2 linked regions of the Thiosocius teredinicola genome follow. The protein of the gene in region 2 interacts with the protein of the main gene of each other region in a pairwise test. Links are inferred from orthologs where the notes say so. Each region holds a gene or a part of one and is shown on either strand. Other genes may lie near its edges. The genes, in order: ligA and leuS.

Evidence for each region.
Region 1: the proteins of leuS (region 2) and ligA interact in binary tests that used the Escherichia coli proteins (3 or more experiments, as listed by UniProt). The link is inferred for Thiosocius teredinicola from one-to-one orthologs.

What each region holds. Positions count from the first base shown.
Region 1 is NZ_CP019936.1:3,305,862-3,311,907, forward strand. Bases 1,153-4,166 are described here. They hold ligA (NAD-dependent DNA ligase LigA), read right to left. Parts: upstream 3,767-4,166; coding sequence 1,538-3,766; downstream 1,153-1,537. Other genes in these bases: B1781_RS15700 (amino acid ABC transporter substrate-binding protein), read right to left, coding at 1,153-1,282; zipA (cell division protein ZipA), read right to left, coding at 3,763-4,166. Outside these bases: B1781_RS15695 (amino acid ABC transporter permease), read right to left, coding at 1-175; more of B1781_RS15700, read right to left, coding at 260-1,152; more of zipA, read right to left, coding at 4,167-4,794; chromosome segregation protein SMC, read right to left, coding at 4,855-6,046. UniProt on the Escherichia coli protein: DNA ligase that catalyzes the formation of phosphodiester linkages between 5'-phosphoryl and 3'-hydroxyl groups in double-stranded DNA using NAD as a coenzyme and as the energy source for the reaction.
Region 2 is NZ_CP019936.1:231,029-237,177, forward strand. Bases 1,266-4,382 are described here. They hold leuS (leucine--tRNA ligase), read right to left. Parts: upstream 4,065-4,382; coding sequence 1,467-4,064; downstream 1,266-1,466. Other genes in these bases: B1781_RS01050 (LPS-assembly lipoprotein LptE), read right to left, coding at 1,266-1,455; B1781_RS01060 (hypothetical protein), read left to right, coding at 4,315-4,382. In the rest of the region: holA (DNA polymerase III subunit delta), read right to left, coding at 1-952; more of B1781_RS01050, read right to left, coding at 955-1,265; more of B1781_RS01060, read left to right, coding at 4,383-4,761; B1781_RS01065 (zinc ribbon-containing protein), read left to right, coding at 4,849-5,382; B1781_RS01070 (fused MFS/spermidine synthase), read right to left, coding at 5,395-6,149.

The sequences.
Region 1 (6,046 bases), 3.1 Mb from region 2 along the record:
CGAAGCCTGTGGTAATGCCACGCTGCTGCATGTTCTGCAGCGTGTTGCTGAGCAGGTAGTGGCCGAAGGCGATGAGGGCAACGACCAGAATGATCTGAAACAGGGTGGCGCGGAAAACCGGATGTCGCCACAACGGCACCTTGGAAGAAGACTGCGACAGATTCTCTGACGGCATATTGTTATTCTGATTTGTGGGTAGTGCTGCCCATCCCTGCGATTGTGTTCGCAGGGATGGGCATTAGCTACACCTGGGACGGCTTCAGCGAATCGGCGGCGCGTACTGAATGCCGCCTTTGCTCCACAGCGCGTTCAGGCCACGCGAGATACCCAGCGGACTGCCCTTGCCGACATTGCGCTCGAACACCTCGTCGTAGTTACCGACCAACTTGATGATGTTATAGCCCCACTCATCCGGCAGGCCCATCCATTCGCCCTTGACGCCTTCGAGGCCCAGCAGGCGGCGGATGTTCGGGTCGGTGCTGCTGCCCTTCATCTCGTCGACGTTCTGCGAGGACACGCCGAGTTCTTCGGCGTTGACCATGGCGAACAGCGACCACTTGACGATATTGAACCACTCGTCGTCGCCTTGACGCACGACCGGGCCCAGCGGCTCTTTGGAGATGACTTCGGGCAACACAATCGCGCTCTCCGGGTTGCCCAGCTTGATGCGCAACGCATACAGCTGAGACTGGTCCGAGGTCAGCGCATCACAACGCCCGGCTTCGAAGGCCTTGATCGTTTGATCCGAGGTGTCGAAGGTGATCGGCGTGTAGTTCATCTTGTTGGTACGGAAGTAATCCGCAAGGTTCAGCTCGGTGGTGGTGCCGGCCTGGATACAGAATGAAGCGCCATCCATCTCCAGCGCACTCTTGACGCCGAGGTTCTTGTTTACCAGGAAGCCCTGACCGTCGTAGTAGTTGACGCCGGTGAAGTTGAGACCGAGCGACGTATCACGGGTATAGGTCCAGGTCGTGTTGCGCGGCAGCATGTCGATTTCGCCGGACTGCAGCGCAGTGAAGCGTTCCTTGGCGGTCAGCGGACTGTACTTGACCTTATCGGCATCGCCGAAGATCGCAGCCGAGACGGCGCGGCACATGTCGACGTCGATGCCGGTGAACTTGCCTTTGTCATCGGCGCTCGAAAAACCGGGCAGACCCGTGCTTACGCCGCACTGCACAAATCCTTTCTTCTTCACGGCATCCAGGGTCGCGCCTGCGTTCGCAGCAGTCGACATCGACAACGCGGCCGCCACGCCCAGAACGACAGTTAACTTTGCTTTCATGATGGTGGGTCTCCTCCCGTGTGCATCGAAATTCTTCGAGATTATTTGTTTATTCAACGACCGTGCCAAGACTGCCGTGGGTGCTGCTACTCGCATTTTCAGCACCGTTCGAGTGTGTCGCGCCCGGATGCGGGCGTCAAGGCAATACCGGGAATGGGGACATGGCGCCTGTCACCGGTGCGTCGCCGCATACGACGGCGACATGCTGGTGCAAGGCGATTCGATCGCGCCCCAGGACGGGGCCGGCAGAAGGCGCTATTTCAGGCTGTCGAGCAGTTTGCCCAGGCCCGTTTCATCGAGTACGGCAACCCCGAGATCCTGGGCCTTGGTGAGTTTCGAACCGGCCGCTTCACCGGCGACAACATAATCGGTTTTCTTGGACACGCTGCCCGAGACCTTGGCGCCGAGCGCGATCAGTCGGGCTTTTACCGCGTCGCGCGGCTCCGACAGGGTGCCGGTAAGCACGAACGTCTTGCCGTTCAGCGGCTGATCCTGTGCCTCGGCAACCTCGATCGCAGGCCAGTGAATGCCCTGCTTTACCAGCCGATCGATGACCTCACGGTTGTGCGATTGCTTGAAGAAGGTCACCAGCTTTTCGGCCAACACGTCACCAACGCCTTCGATCTTGACCGACGGGGTGTTGGCCAGCGCATCGGCATCGGCTTGCAACACGTCACCGACCGACTCGAAGCGCTCGGCGAGCAACAGGGCATGCGTATGGGTAAACCATTTCAGACCCGGCAGCGGCACGATCACCTCCGCGATGGGCGTCTTGCGATCGGCATGCTCTTCGAGCACCTCGCGCAGACGTTTGGCCTGACTCTGCTTGAGCTCGACCAGGTCCGTCAGACGCAGTGACATCACGGCGTCGAGCGTACCCAGCGCGTTGGCGATGTTGGCCGCCATGGTCTCGCCGATGCCGAGAATTCCGAGCGCGAACAGAAAGCGCGGCAGGGTCGTCTCGCGCGATTTGGCCAAGGCGTCGATCAGGTTCTGCGCCGATTTCTCGGCCATGCGATCCAGGCCGGCGAACTGCTCAACGCTCAGCTCGTACAGATCGGCAAGATCATCGACCATCTCACGGTCGACAAGCTGTTCGACCAGCTTGTCGCCCAATCCCTCGATGTCCATCGCGCGGCGTGAGGCGAAGTGCTTGATCGCCTCTTTGCGCTGCGCAGCGCAGTACAGACCACCGCTGCAGCGCGCGACGGCCTCACCTTCCGGTTTGATGACATCCGAGCCGCACACCGGGCAATGCGTCGGCATCATGACCGGCTTGGTTTTGTGCGGCCGCCTGTCCAGAACAACACTGACAACCTCGGGAATGACATCGCCGGCGCGGCGTACGAAAACGGTATCGCCCACCCGTACATCCTTGCGTGCGATCTCATCCATGTTGTGCAGCGTGGCATTGCTGACGGTCGCGCCGCCGACGAAGACCGGTGTCAGACGGGCGACCGGCGTGACGGCACCGGTCCGCCCGACCTGGAACTCGACCGCCTCGACAACGGTGATCTCTTCCTGAGCGGGAAACTTGTAGGCGATCGCCCAGCGCGGCGCGCGCGACACATAGCCCAGCGCCTGCTGATCGGCGACACGGTCGACCTTGAAAACCACGCCATCGATATCGTAGGCCAGCGCATCGCGGCGCTCAGCAATATCCGTGTAGTAAGCCGTACATGCTTCGAGCCCGACCATCACTTTCAGCTCCGGCGAGATCGGCAGGCCCCAGCCTTCGAGCAACGCCATGTTGCCGCTGTGGGTGTCGCCCATGTCATGGCCCTCGACCTCGCCAAGCCCATAGCAGAACATCGCCAACGGTCGACTCGCGGTGATCTTGGAGTCCAGTTGTCGCAGGCTGCCGGCGGCGGCATTGCGCGGATTGGCAAATTCCTTATCGCCCTGCGCACGCTGGCGTGCATTGAGCTTGGCGAAACCGGCCTTGGGCATGAAGATCTCGCCACGCACCTCGAGTACCGGCGGCCAACCCTTTCCCTTCAAGCGCAGTGGCACCGATTTGATCGTCTTGACGTTCTGCGTGACGTTTTCGCCGCGCGTGCCGTCACCACGCGTTGCTGCCTGCACCAGCACACCGTCTTCGTAGCGGATACTGATGGCCAGGCCGTCGAGCTTGGGCTCGGCGGCATAGCCCACCTCGCCATCGAGCTTCAGTCGTTCGCGCACCCGTCGGTCAAAGTCGGCCATCGATTCGGCCGACAGGGCGTTGTCTAGCGACAACATCGGCAGTCGATGTTTGACCTCTTCGAAGGCGGAAAGCGGCGCACCTCCGACGCGTTGGGTCGGCGAATCGAGGGTGATCAGGTCGGGATGCTGGCGCTCGAGTTCCTGCAACGCGCGGAATACCCGATCGTATTCGGCGTCCGGCACTTCCGGGTCATCCAGCACATAGTATCGATGGTTGTAGCGTTCGATCAGTTCGCGCAGGGAGGTGATCTCGGCCTGCGGCGATGGCTTTTTGCTCAATGCCGGCTCCGCGCCAGTTTTATCTTTCGACGATGCTCAATGATCGATTCGCGGGTGTGTTCCTGCATCTGACGGGTCAGCTTGTTGTGCCGCTCGTCCTGCAATTCACCTTGCATCAACGCGGCCAGACTGTTGGCCGTCGCCAGCATGGCCTCGTAGATCTCGACGCCGTCGCGCACGCCGGGCAACTGGGTGAACATCGACAGGCCGGGCGTGCTGAAATTCGCCATGTCGTCGGCCGGGAAGGTACCCGGCTCGACCATGCTCGCCATGCTGAACATGACACGGTCGCTGTTGCCGTCGTACCGATGGTAGATCGACATATCTCCGATCTGCATGCCGTTCTGCTGGCATGCGCGTTCGATGGCGCTGCCACTGAAACTACCGTTCTTGGCCTTCAGGTTGATTACGACAATCTTGCGTTCGACCTCATCGGCCAGCGCCGGGTCGGTGTGCAGGTAGTCGTTGTCGCCATGTGCATCGAAGTTCAGATCCATCGAGAATTGCGGATCATCGTTGCGCGACGCAGACCAGTCACCCACATCGACCGGATCGGGATCGAGTGTCGACGCCGCACGTTTGTTCGGGTTGCGCGGCGCGGCTTTCGGCTTTTCGGGTTCGGCCTGAGTTGCCGGTTTTTGTTGCGGCTCGGGTTGCGGCTGCGCTGCGGTTTGCGGCCGGCTCTCATTGCCCAACGGCATCTCGGCCTGCGCCAACCGCGATATCACGGTTTCCGGTTCGTCCTTGGCGGACGCCACGGGTGGCTGCTGTTTGGGTTTGAGGCCAAGCACCTCGTCGGGATCGTCGTCGTAGTCGCTGTAGTCGTCGACGTCGTCATCATCCAGCGTCGGTTCGGCACGCGATCCCCGGGCGGATTCTTCCCCACCCTGGTAATCGTCGCCGCGAGCAACGTCGCGCGCCATGCGTTTGTGCGGCATGGCGTGCTTGTAGCGATCCCAAAGATAGATGCCCACCACCAGCAGGACACCGAAGACGATAAGTATGAGTCTAACGAGATCTGGATCCATCGCTATTTGCCGTCGAACAACTCCAATCGACCGAATGTCGGATTCGGCCGGTACGCACCCTTAAACCGCGGCAAGCGCCGCCGCTTCTTCCACATCGACTGAGACCAATCGCGACACGCCGGGTTCATGCATCGTAACCCCGCTGAGTTGATTGGCGATCTCCATCGTGACCTTGTTATGGGTGATGAATATGAACTGTACGTGCTCGGACATTTCCTTGACCAGCGACGAGTAACGACCGACGTTGGCGTCATCCAGCGGCGCATCAACCTCGTCGAGCATACAGAACGGTGCCGGATTCAGGCGGAAGATCGCGAACACCAGTGCCACCGCGGTCAATGCCTTCTCACCGCCGGACAACAGGTGAATGCTGCTGTTGCGCTTGCCGGGCGGGCGGGCCATAACGGTCACGCCGGTGTCGAGCAGGTCTTCGCCGGTCAGTTCCAGGTAGGCATGACCGCCACCGAACAGTTTCGGAAACAGCTCTTTGAACCCGCTGTCGACACGGTCGAAGGTTTCTTTGAAACGCGTGCGCGTCTCGCGGTCGATTTTGCGAATCGCCTCTTCGAGCGTCGCCAGCGATTTACTGACGTCTTCGTGCTGGCTGTCGAGATAGGCCATACGCTCGCTCTGTTCCTTGAACTCGTCGATCGCCGCCAGGTTGATCGGCCCGAGCCGCTGGATGCGATTCGCCAGTTCTTCAGCGCGTTGCTGCCAGGCCTGCACGCTCGCCTCTTCGGCCATCTCTTCGTGCAGCTGGGCACGCTCAAAGCCGGTCTCAGCGAGCTGCTCTTCGAGCGTTTTGCTGCGTACCATTATCTCTTGGCGTGCCATGCGGGCCTGATCGAGGCGTGAGCGCTCGTCCTGCACGCGCTGCTCGACCTGGTGACGTGATTGATCGTGTTCGCGCAGCTGATGGTCGATCGCTTCCAGATGCTTGCGCGCCTCGGTCAGTTGCGTCTCGACGCCTGAACGTTCCTGCAACTGGCTCTCGAGTTTCGCCTGTTGTTCGCCGATCGGCGCCTTGCTGGAGTCGAGGCTGGTCTCGAGATCGCCGCAACGCTGTTGCAGTTGCTCGAGCTGTTGCTGCATGCGGTCGATGCCGTTACGCAACGAGTCTTCCGAGGTGCGCATCGATTCGACGCGCAGGGCAATCTCGTGCACCTTGTTGCGCGCCTCGCTCGCCGCACTGCGCGCATGGTCGAGCACGCCGCGCAGCTCGTCGCGCTTGGCCACGTACTGATCGCGCTGG
Region 2 (6,149 bases):
GCGCCGAAAGCCCCTTGATCGCGCGATCGACCGTGTGGCACTGGTCAAGCAGATCCAGCCAGCCAGCTGTGCGATGACGCGGCAGCCCCTGACGCACCAGGCCAACGCGCTTGCTGAATACCTTCGCCCTGCTGATGGCGTGATCGGCGCTGAGACCCTTCGCGACATCGGCCGAGATCTGCGCCAGCGTATGCAGTTCACGATGCACAGCCCACAACACCACCGGTGCGGCAACCGCCTCGGCGCGCAAGCCGTCGAGGATGTGAACACAGCGTTCGCCTTCTCCGCGCAACGCGCTGTCCACCAATTCGAATACGTCATACCGCGCGCTGTCGGCGACGGCGGCCATCAGTTGGTCGGCATCGAGTTGGCCTTTGCCGTGTAACAGCAGCAGTTTTTCGATCTCTTGGCGCGCGGCCAGCAGATTGCCTTCGACCCGGTCGGCCAGCAGGCGGATAGCGTCGGGCGTGGCGTCGATACCGATAGAGCGTAGGCGTTGTTCAACCCAGGCCGGCAGGCGCGACGGTTCGATCGGCCAAACCTGCACCACGCCGCCAAGCGCGTCCAGCGCCTTGAACCATTTGCTGTTCTGCTGCTGTCTGTCGATCTTCGGCAGGCTGACCAGAAGCAAGGTGTCGGGCGGCGGGTTATCGCAGTAGGTTGCCAGCGCCTTGCTGCCCTCGGCGCCGGGCTTCCCGGAGGGAATGCGCAAATCGATGATCTTTTTGTCGGCGAACAACGAGAATGCCGCCGCTTCAGCAAGTAGTTGCTGCCAGTCGAAGCCGGTGCCGACCTCCAGCACCTCGCGCGTCGAATAGCCGCCGTCGCGTGCCGCCGCACGGATCGCATCGCAACTCTCGCCATGCTGCAAAGGTTCGTCGCCGCTGACGACGTAGACCGGCAACAGCTCGCGTTGCAAAGCCCCTGCGAGTTTGTCGGCGTACAGACGCAACGTCAGCTCTGGGCTGCGAGCCGTCCGAGCATGCGTTCGACCAGTTCACGCAGCATGTCTTCGCGCAATAATTCGCCTTCGCGTTCCGAGCCCAATATGGCATCTTGCGGATTGAACTGAATGCGTACCACGCGGATCAGCTGCGGCGGAACGCGTTCCCCGCCATCAGGATTACGCAGCGAGAAACGCACGGTTTCTTCCATCTCGTATTCGACGACCTTGTTGCGGCTGTTCAGCGATAACACGCGTCGGTCGCGCTTCCACCTGATGATTCGCAGCGTGGTCTGGCTGCTTTGCGCATCCGGCGCGATGGCAACACCGGCGATGTCCAGCTGCTTTTTCAGTTCGCGGTAGATATCCGAATAGGGTTGAACACCGGCGATGTATATCGGACCGGGAATGCCATCGATCGGATGTGCCTGACCCCGAGGCTGAAAGCCACAGCCGGTCAGAAGAAAGCTTGCTGCCAACAGCAAGGCTGTTATGCGGAGGACGAGTGTCATGCGCGATATCTTCAGTTAGCGACGATATTGATGAGTTTGTTGGGCACCACGATCACCTTGCGAATCGTCAGCCCGTCGATGAAGCGCTGTACATTGGGGTTGTCGACGGCCGCCTTCTCGACGGCTGCTTTGTCGGCATCGGCGCTTACCTCGACCTTGCCGCGCATCTTACCGTTTACCTGCACGACATACTCGGTCGTGGCGGAGACCAACGCGGATTCATCGACCTGTGGCCAGGACGAGCACTGGATGTCATCGCCGAATTCGAGCGTCTGCCACAGGAAATGCGTGATGTGTGGTGCTATCGGGGCAAGCAGGCGAAGCGTGATGCTCATGCCTTCACGCAGCAACGCGGTTGCGTCGCGACTGTCGTCCAGTTTGTTCAATGCGTTGACGATAGTCATGCAGCCGGAGACGACTGTGTTGTACTGCTGTCGCTCATAGTCGAACAGCGCCTTTTGCAGGGCGCTGTGAATTTCGCGTCGGGCGTCTGCACAGGCAGTCGGGTTGCCGGCATCGTCGACCGTCGTCGCCGCCAGGCGGGCGCCCAGTGTCCACAGTCGTTTGAGGAACCGGTGGGCGCCTTCAACGCCTTCGTCCGACCATTCCAACGACTGGTCGGGTGGGGCGGTAAACATGGTGTACAGCCGCACCGTGTCGGCACCGTAGCGATCGATCAGCAGCTGTGGGTCGACGCCATTGTTCTTGGATTTGGACATCTTCTCGATGCCGCCAGGTGTTACCGCCTGGCCGTCGGACTTCAAGACAGCGCGAGTTGTCCGGCCCTTTTCATCGCGGTCGACCTCGACATCTGCCGGATTGAACCACTCTTTGGAGCCATCCGGGTTCTCGCGATAGTAGGTTTCGGCGACCACCATGCCCTGGGTGAGCAGACGGGTAAACGGCTCGTCGGGGAACGGCTTGTCGTCCAAGGTGTCGAGCCCGCTGCCGGCCCGGGTGACCACGGTGTCCGGTGTGTCGCGCATCAGCTTGTTGAAGAAGCGCGCGTACAATAGGTGCAGAATCGCGTGCTCGATGCCGCCGACGTATTGATCCACCGGCAGCCAGTACTTGGCGCGCTCGTCCAGCATCGACTGGTCGGCGTCGGGGCAACAATAGCGGGCGTAATACCAGCTGGATTCGAAGAAGGTATCGAAGGTATCGGTCTCGCGCTGCTCGCCGTCGCCCAGATCGTAGAACTCGGGCATACGTTTGAGCGGCGATCCGGATCCGTCGACCAGCACGTCTTCGGGCAGTCGTACCGGAAACTCGGCCGCGGGTTCGACCGCGCCATCGGCCTTGTGCACGATCGGTATCGGGCAGCCCCAATAGCGCTGACGCGAAACACCCCAATCGCGCAGCCGGAAGTTCACCTTGCGGCTACCTTTGTGGTGTTGCTCGAGCCAGGCGGCGATGGCGTCAAAGGCGGCGGCCGAGGTCAGGCCGTTGAACGGCTCCGAGTTGGCCAGCACGCCTTTTTCGACGAACGCTGCATCGTCGATGCTGCAATCGTGACCGTCGGCGGTGAATATCACCTGCTTCTTTGCAATGCCGTATTTCTCGGCGAACTCCCAGTCGCGCTGGTCGTGCGCCGGAACCGCCATGACGGCGCCGGTGCCATAGGTCATCAACACGAAGTTCGCAGCAAACACCGGCACGGGCTCGCCGCTGACCGGATGGGTCGCCATGATGCCGAGCGGCATACCCTTCTTTTCCATCGTCTCGAGCTCGGCCTCGCTGACGCCGCCCTGGCGGCATTCATCGATGAAGGCACGTAACTCGGGGTTGGCTTCGGCGGCTTCGAGCGCCAACGGGTGCTCGGCGGCAACGGCGACGTAGGTGACACCCATGAGCGTATCGGGACGGGTGGTGTAGATGGCCAGTGAGTCGTCGCGTTCCTCGATGCCGAACTGCATCTCGATGCCGACCGAACGGCCGATCCAATTGCGCTGCATCGTGACGACCTGTTCGGGCCAGCCGGGCAGTTTGTCGAGATCGTCCAGCAGTTCCTGCGCGTAGTCGGTGATGCGGATGAACCATTGCTCGATGTCGCGTTTCTCGACCGGGGCGCCCGAACGCCAACCTTTGCCGTCGATAACCTGTTCATTGGCCAGCACCGTCTGGTCGACCGGATCCCAGTTGACCGTGGCGGTCTTGCGGTAGGCCAGACCTTTTTCGACCAGGCGTGTGAACAGCCACTGTTCCCAGCGGTAGTAGTCTGGGCTGCAGGTCGCCAGTTCGCGGTCCCAGTCGTAACCGAAGCCGAGGCGCTGCAACTGGCCTTTCATGTACTCGATGTTGGCGTAGGTCCACTCGGCCGGCGGTTTGCCGCGCTTGATAGCGGCATTCTCGGCCGGAAGACCAAAGGCGTCCCATCCCATCGGTTGCAGCACGTTCTTGCCCTGCATCCGTTGGTAGCGCGATATCACGTCACCGATCGTGTAGTTGCGAACGTGTCCCATGTGCAGTTTGCCGCTCGGATACGGGAACATCGACAGGCAATAGAATTTCTCCCGGTCAAGGTCCTCGGATGCCTTGAACGAGGCGTTGTCCTGCCAATATTGCTGAGCGGCGTTCTCGATCTGTTCTGGTTTGTACTGCGGGTCCATGGTGGTCTGGTCAAGGGGAAGGCAATCGGGGAAGCATACCGCAGCCGCCGCTATGGCGCGATCTGGCCGATGTCACAACAATGCGCTGCGTGCTGGCTATGCTTAGACACAAGAGCGGTATTTGCGCTGGATTAAAAACTCCGCAATTCGCAATTGTCAGCGAGAGGTGTTTTTATCCATAGTACTTTCAGGGCTTTTTCCCGTTTATTCCCACCCCACCACCACCCGGCGGATGCAAGGAGATGACACCATGGTTAGTTATCAGCAGTTGCACCAGCAAAATCATAAGATCACGGAACTGACGAATATCCTGCAGCACCTTCTCGGCGATCGCTCGTTGTGCGATTCCGATGTGACTTGTGACCTGTTCTTCAACTATGTCAACGCGGTCAAAGAACATATGGCCGTTACCGACAGCGCGATGTATTCGAAGTTGCTCGGTGCCGGCGACCAGAGGATGAGCAATCTGGCCAATCGTTTTATGGGCGGCTCGCGCGAGATCAACCGGATCTTCTCGGCCTACCTCAAGCGTTGGTGCAAGATGCGCAGCAAGCGTCTGGTCATCAAAGAGTACGAAGCCTTCATGCGCGACACCCAGGAGATGTTCGACATGGTGCTTGAACGGATTCAGGACGAAACCGAGCACCTGTATCCCGCGGTGCGCGACGTGACCGGCGACATGCGCGAGGTCGCATAGTCCGGTTTTTGGCGTAACGCCACCCCGCCAGTTCTCCTCGGGCGAGTTAGAATCTAGTTAGATCAACAAGCCCGAGGAGTAGCGATCATGAGCGACAAGCAAAGAGATGCCGTCGACCGAATGGTCGATGCGTATGAGGCGATGCTCGCGCGCGTTCACGAGGCCGCCGACACGGCAGAAAAGAAGACCGTGCCCTGGTTGCGCGAAGCGCTGTCGAGTGCACGTGACAAGGCCGTCGAGCTCGAAGAGCTCACTCGCGAAGAGGCGGAAAAGGTATCCAATTATGTCGAGCGCGACCTCCACGAGGCAGCGAGCTTCATCGCGGATACTGGTCAGGGCCTACGCGACTGGCTGCGTTTCGACTGGCAGCTGATGCAGAGTCGGATGCTCGACATGTTTGCCGGTATGGCGGATCAAACCAGTGCCGCTTTGAAAGGCTTTGCCGAGCAGGCGCGCCAGGCGAGCGTCTATCGCACCGGTGAAATCACCGCCCCGGGGGTGCTTCAATGCACCCAGTGCGGCGAACAGCTGCATTTTGAAAAGACCGGGCATATCCCGCCATGCCCGAAATGCAAGGCAACCACGTTTCAACGACAGCCGGCCGAGCCCGAATCGTCATAGTCTCAGCGCGGCTCAAGCCGAGGGGTCGGTCAATCGGGTTATACGATTGGCCAGCGTGGCAAAGTCGATACCCCAACGCTGCCCGTGCCGGACAAGGTCGCCCGTGCTGGGCGTCGCGGGCTGCCTGCCGGCGAACGCCAAAACCAGCAGGTTGTCGTGATTCGGATTGCTCAACAGCAGAACGTTGGCACCGAATACCTGGCGTACGCGGTACAGCGATTCACTGATCTTCTTCTCGTCGTCCATGATCAGGTTGAGCGTCAGCGTGCCGGTTGCCGTCAGGTGCGAGCGACAGCCGTTGAGAAAATCGAACTCGGTGGTCCAGTTGGGCGTGGTCTGGTTTTCCTCGAGGTCGACCAGGATGTAGTCATACCGTGCATCCGAGTGCACCAGGTGCTCGCGCACATCTTCGATCAACAACCGCCAGCGGCTGGTGGCGGGCGGAAAGTCGAAGTACTCGCGCGCCAGGCGCGCCACCGTGGGCGACAGTTCGATGGCGTCGCCCGCGACCTCCGGCGCGCGCGCATGAAACCAACGCGCAATCGCCCCGCCGCCGCAACCGGCGAGCATGGCCCGTTGCATCGGTTGGCCGAACATAAGGTGGGCGAGCATGGATTGGTTGACCGGATTCGGCAGTACCGCCGGGTCGTGGATGTGGATCTCCGACTGCAGAATAATGTCGTCGAACCACAGGCTGCGGCGATCGCCTTCTTCCCAGATCTCGAGGTGGGTGTCTGCATTTTCCTCACGGTAGATGCAGCGGGCCG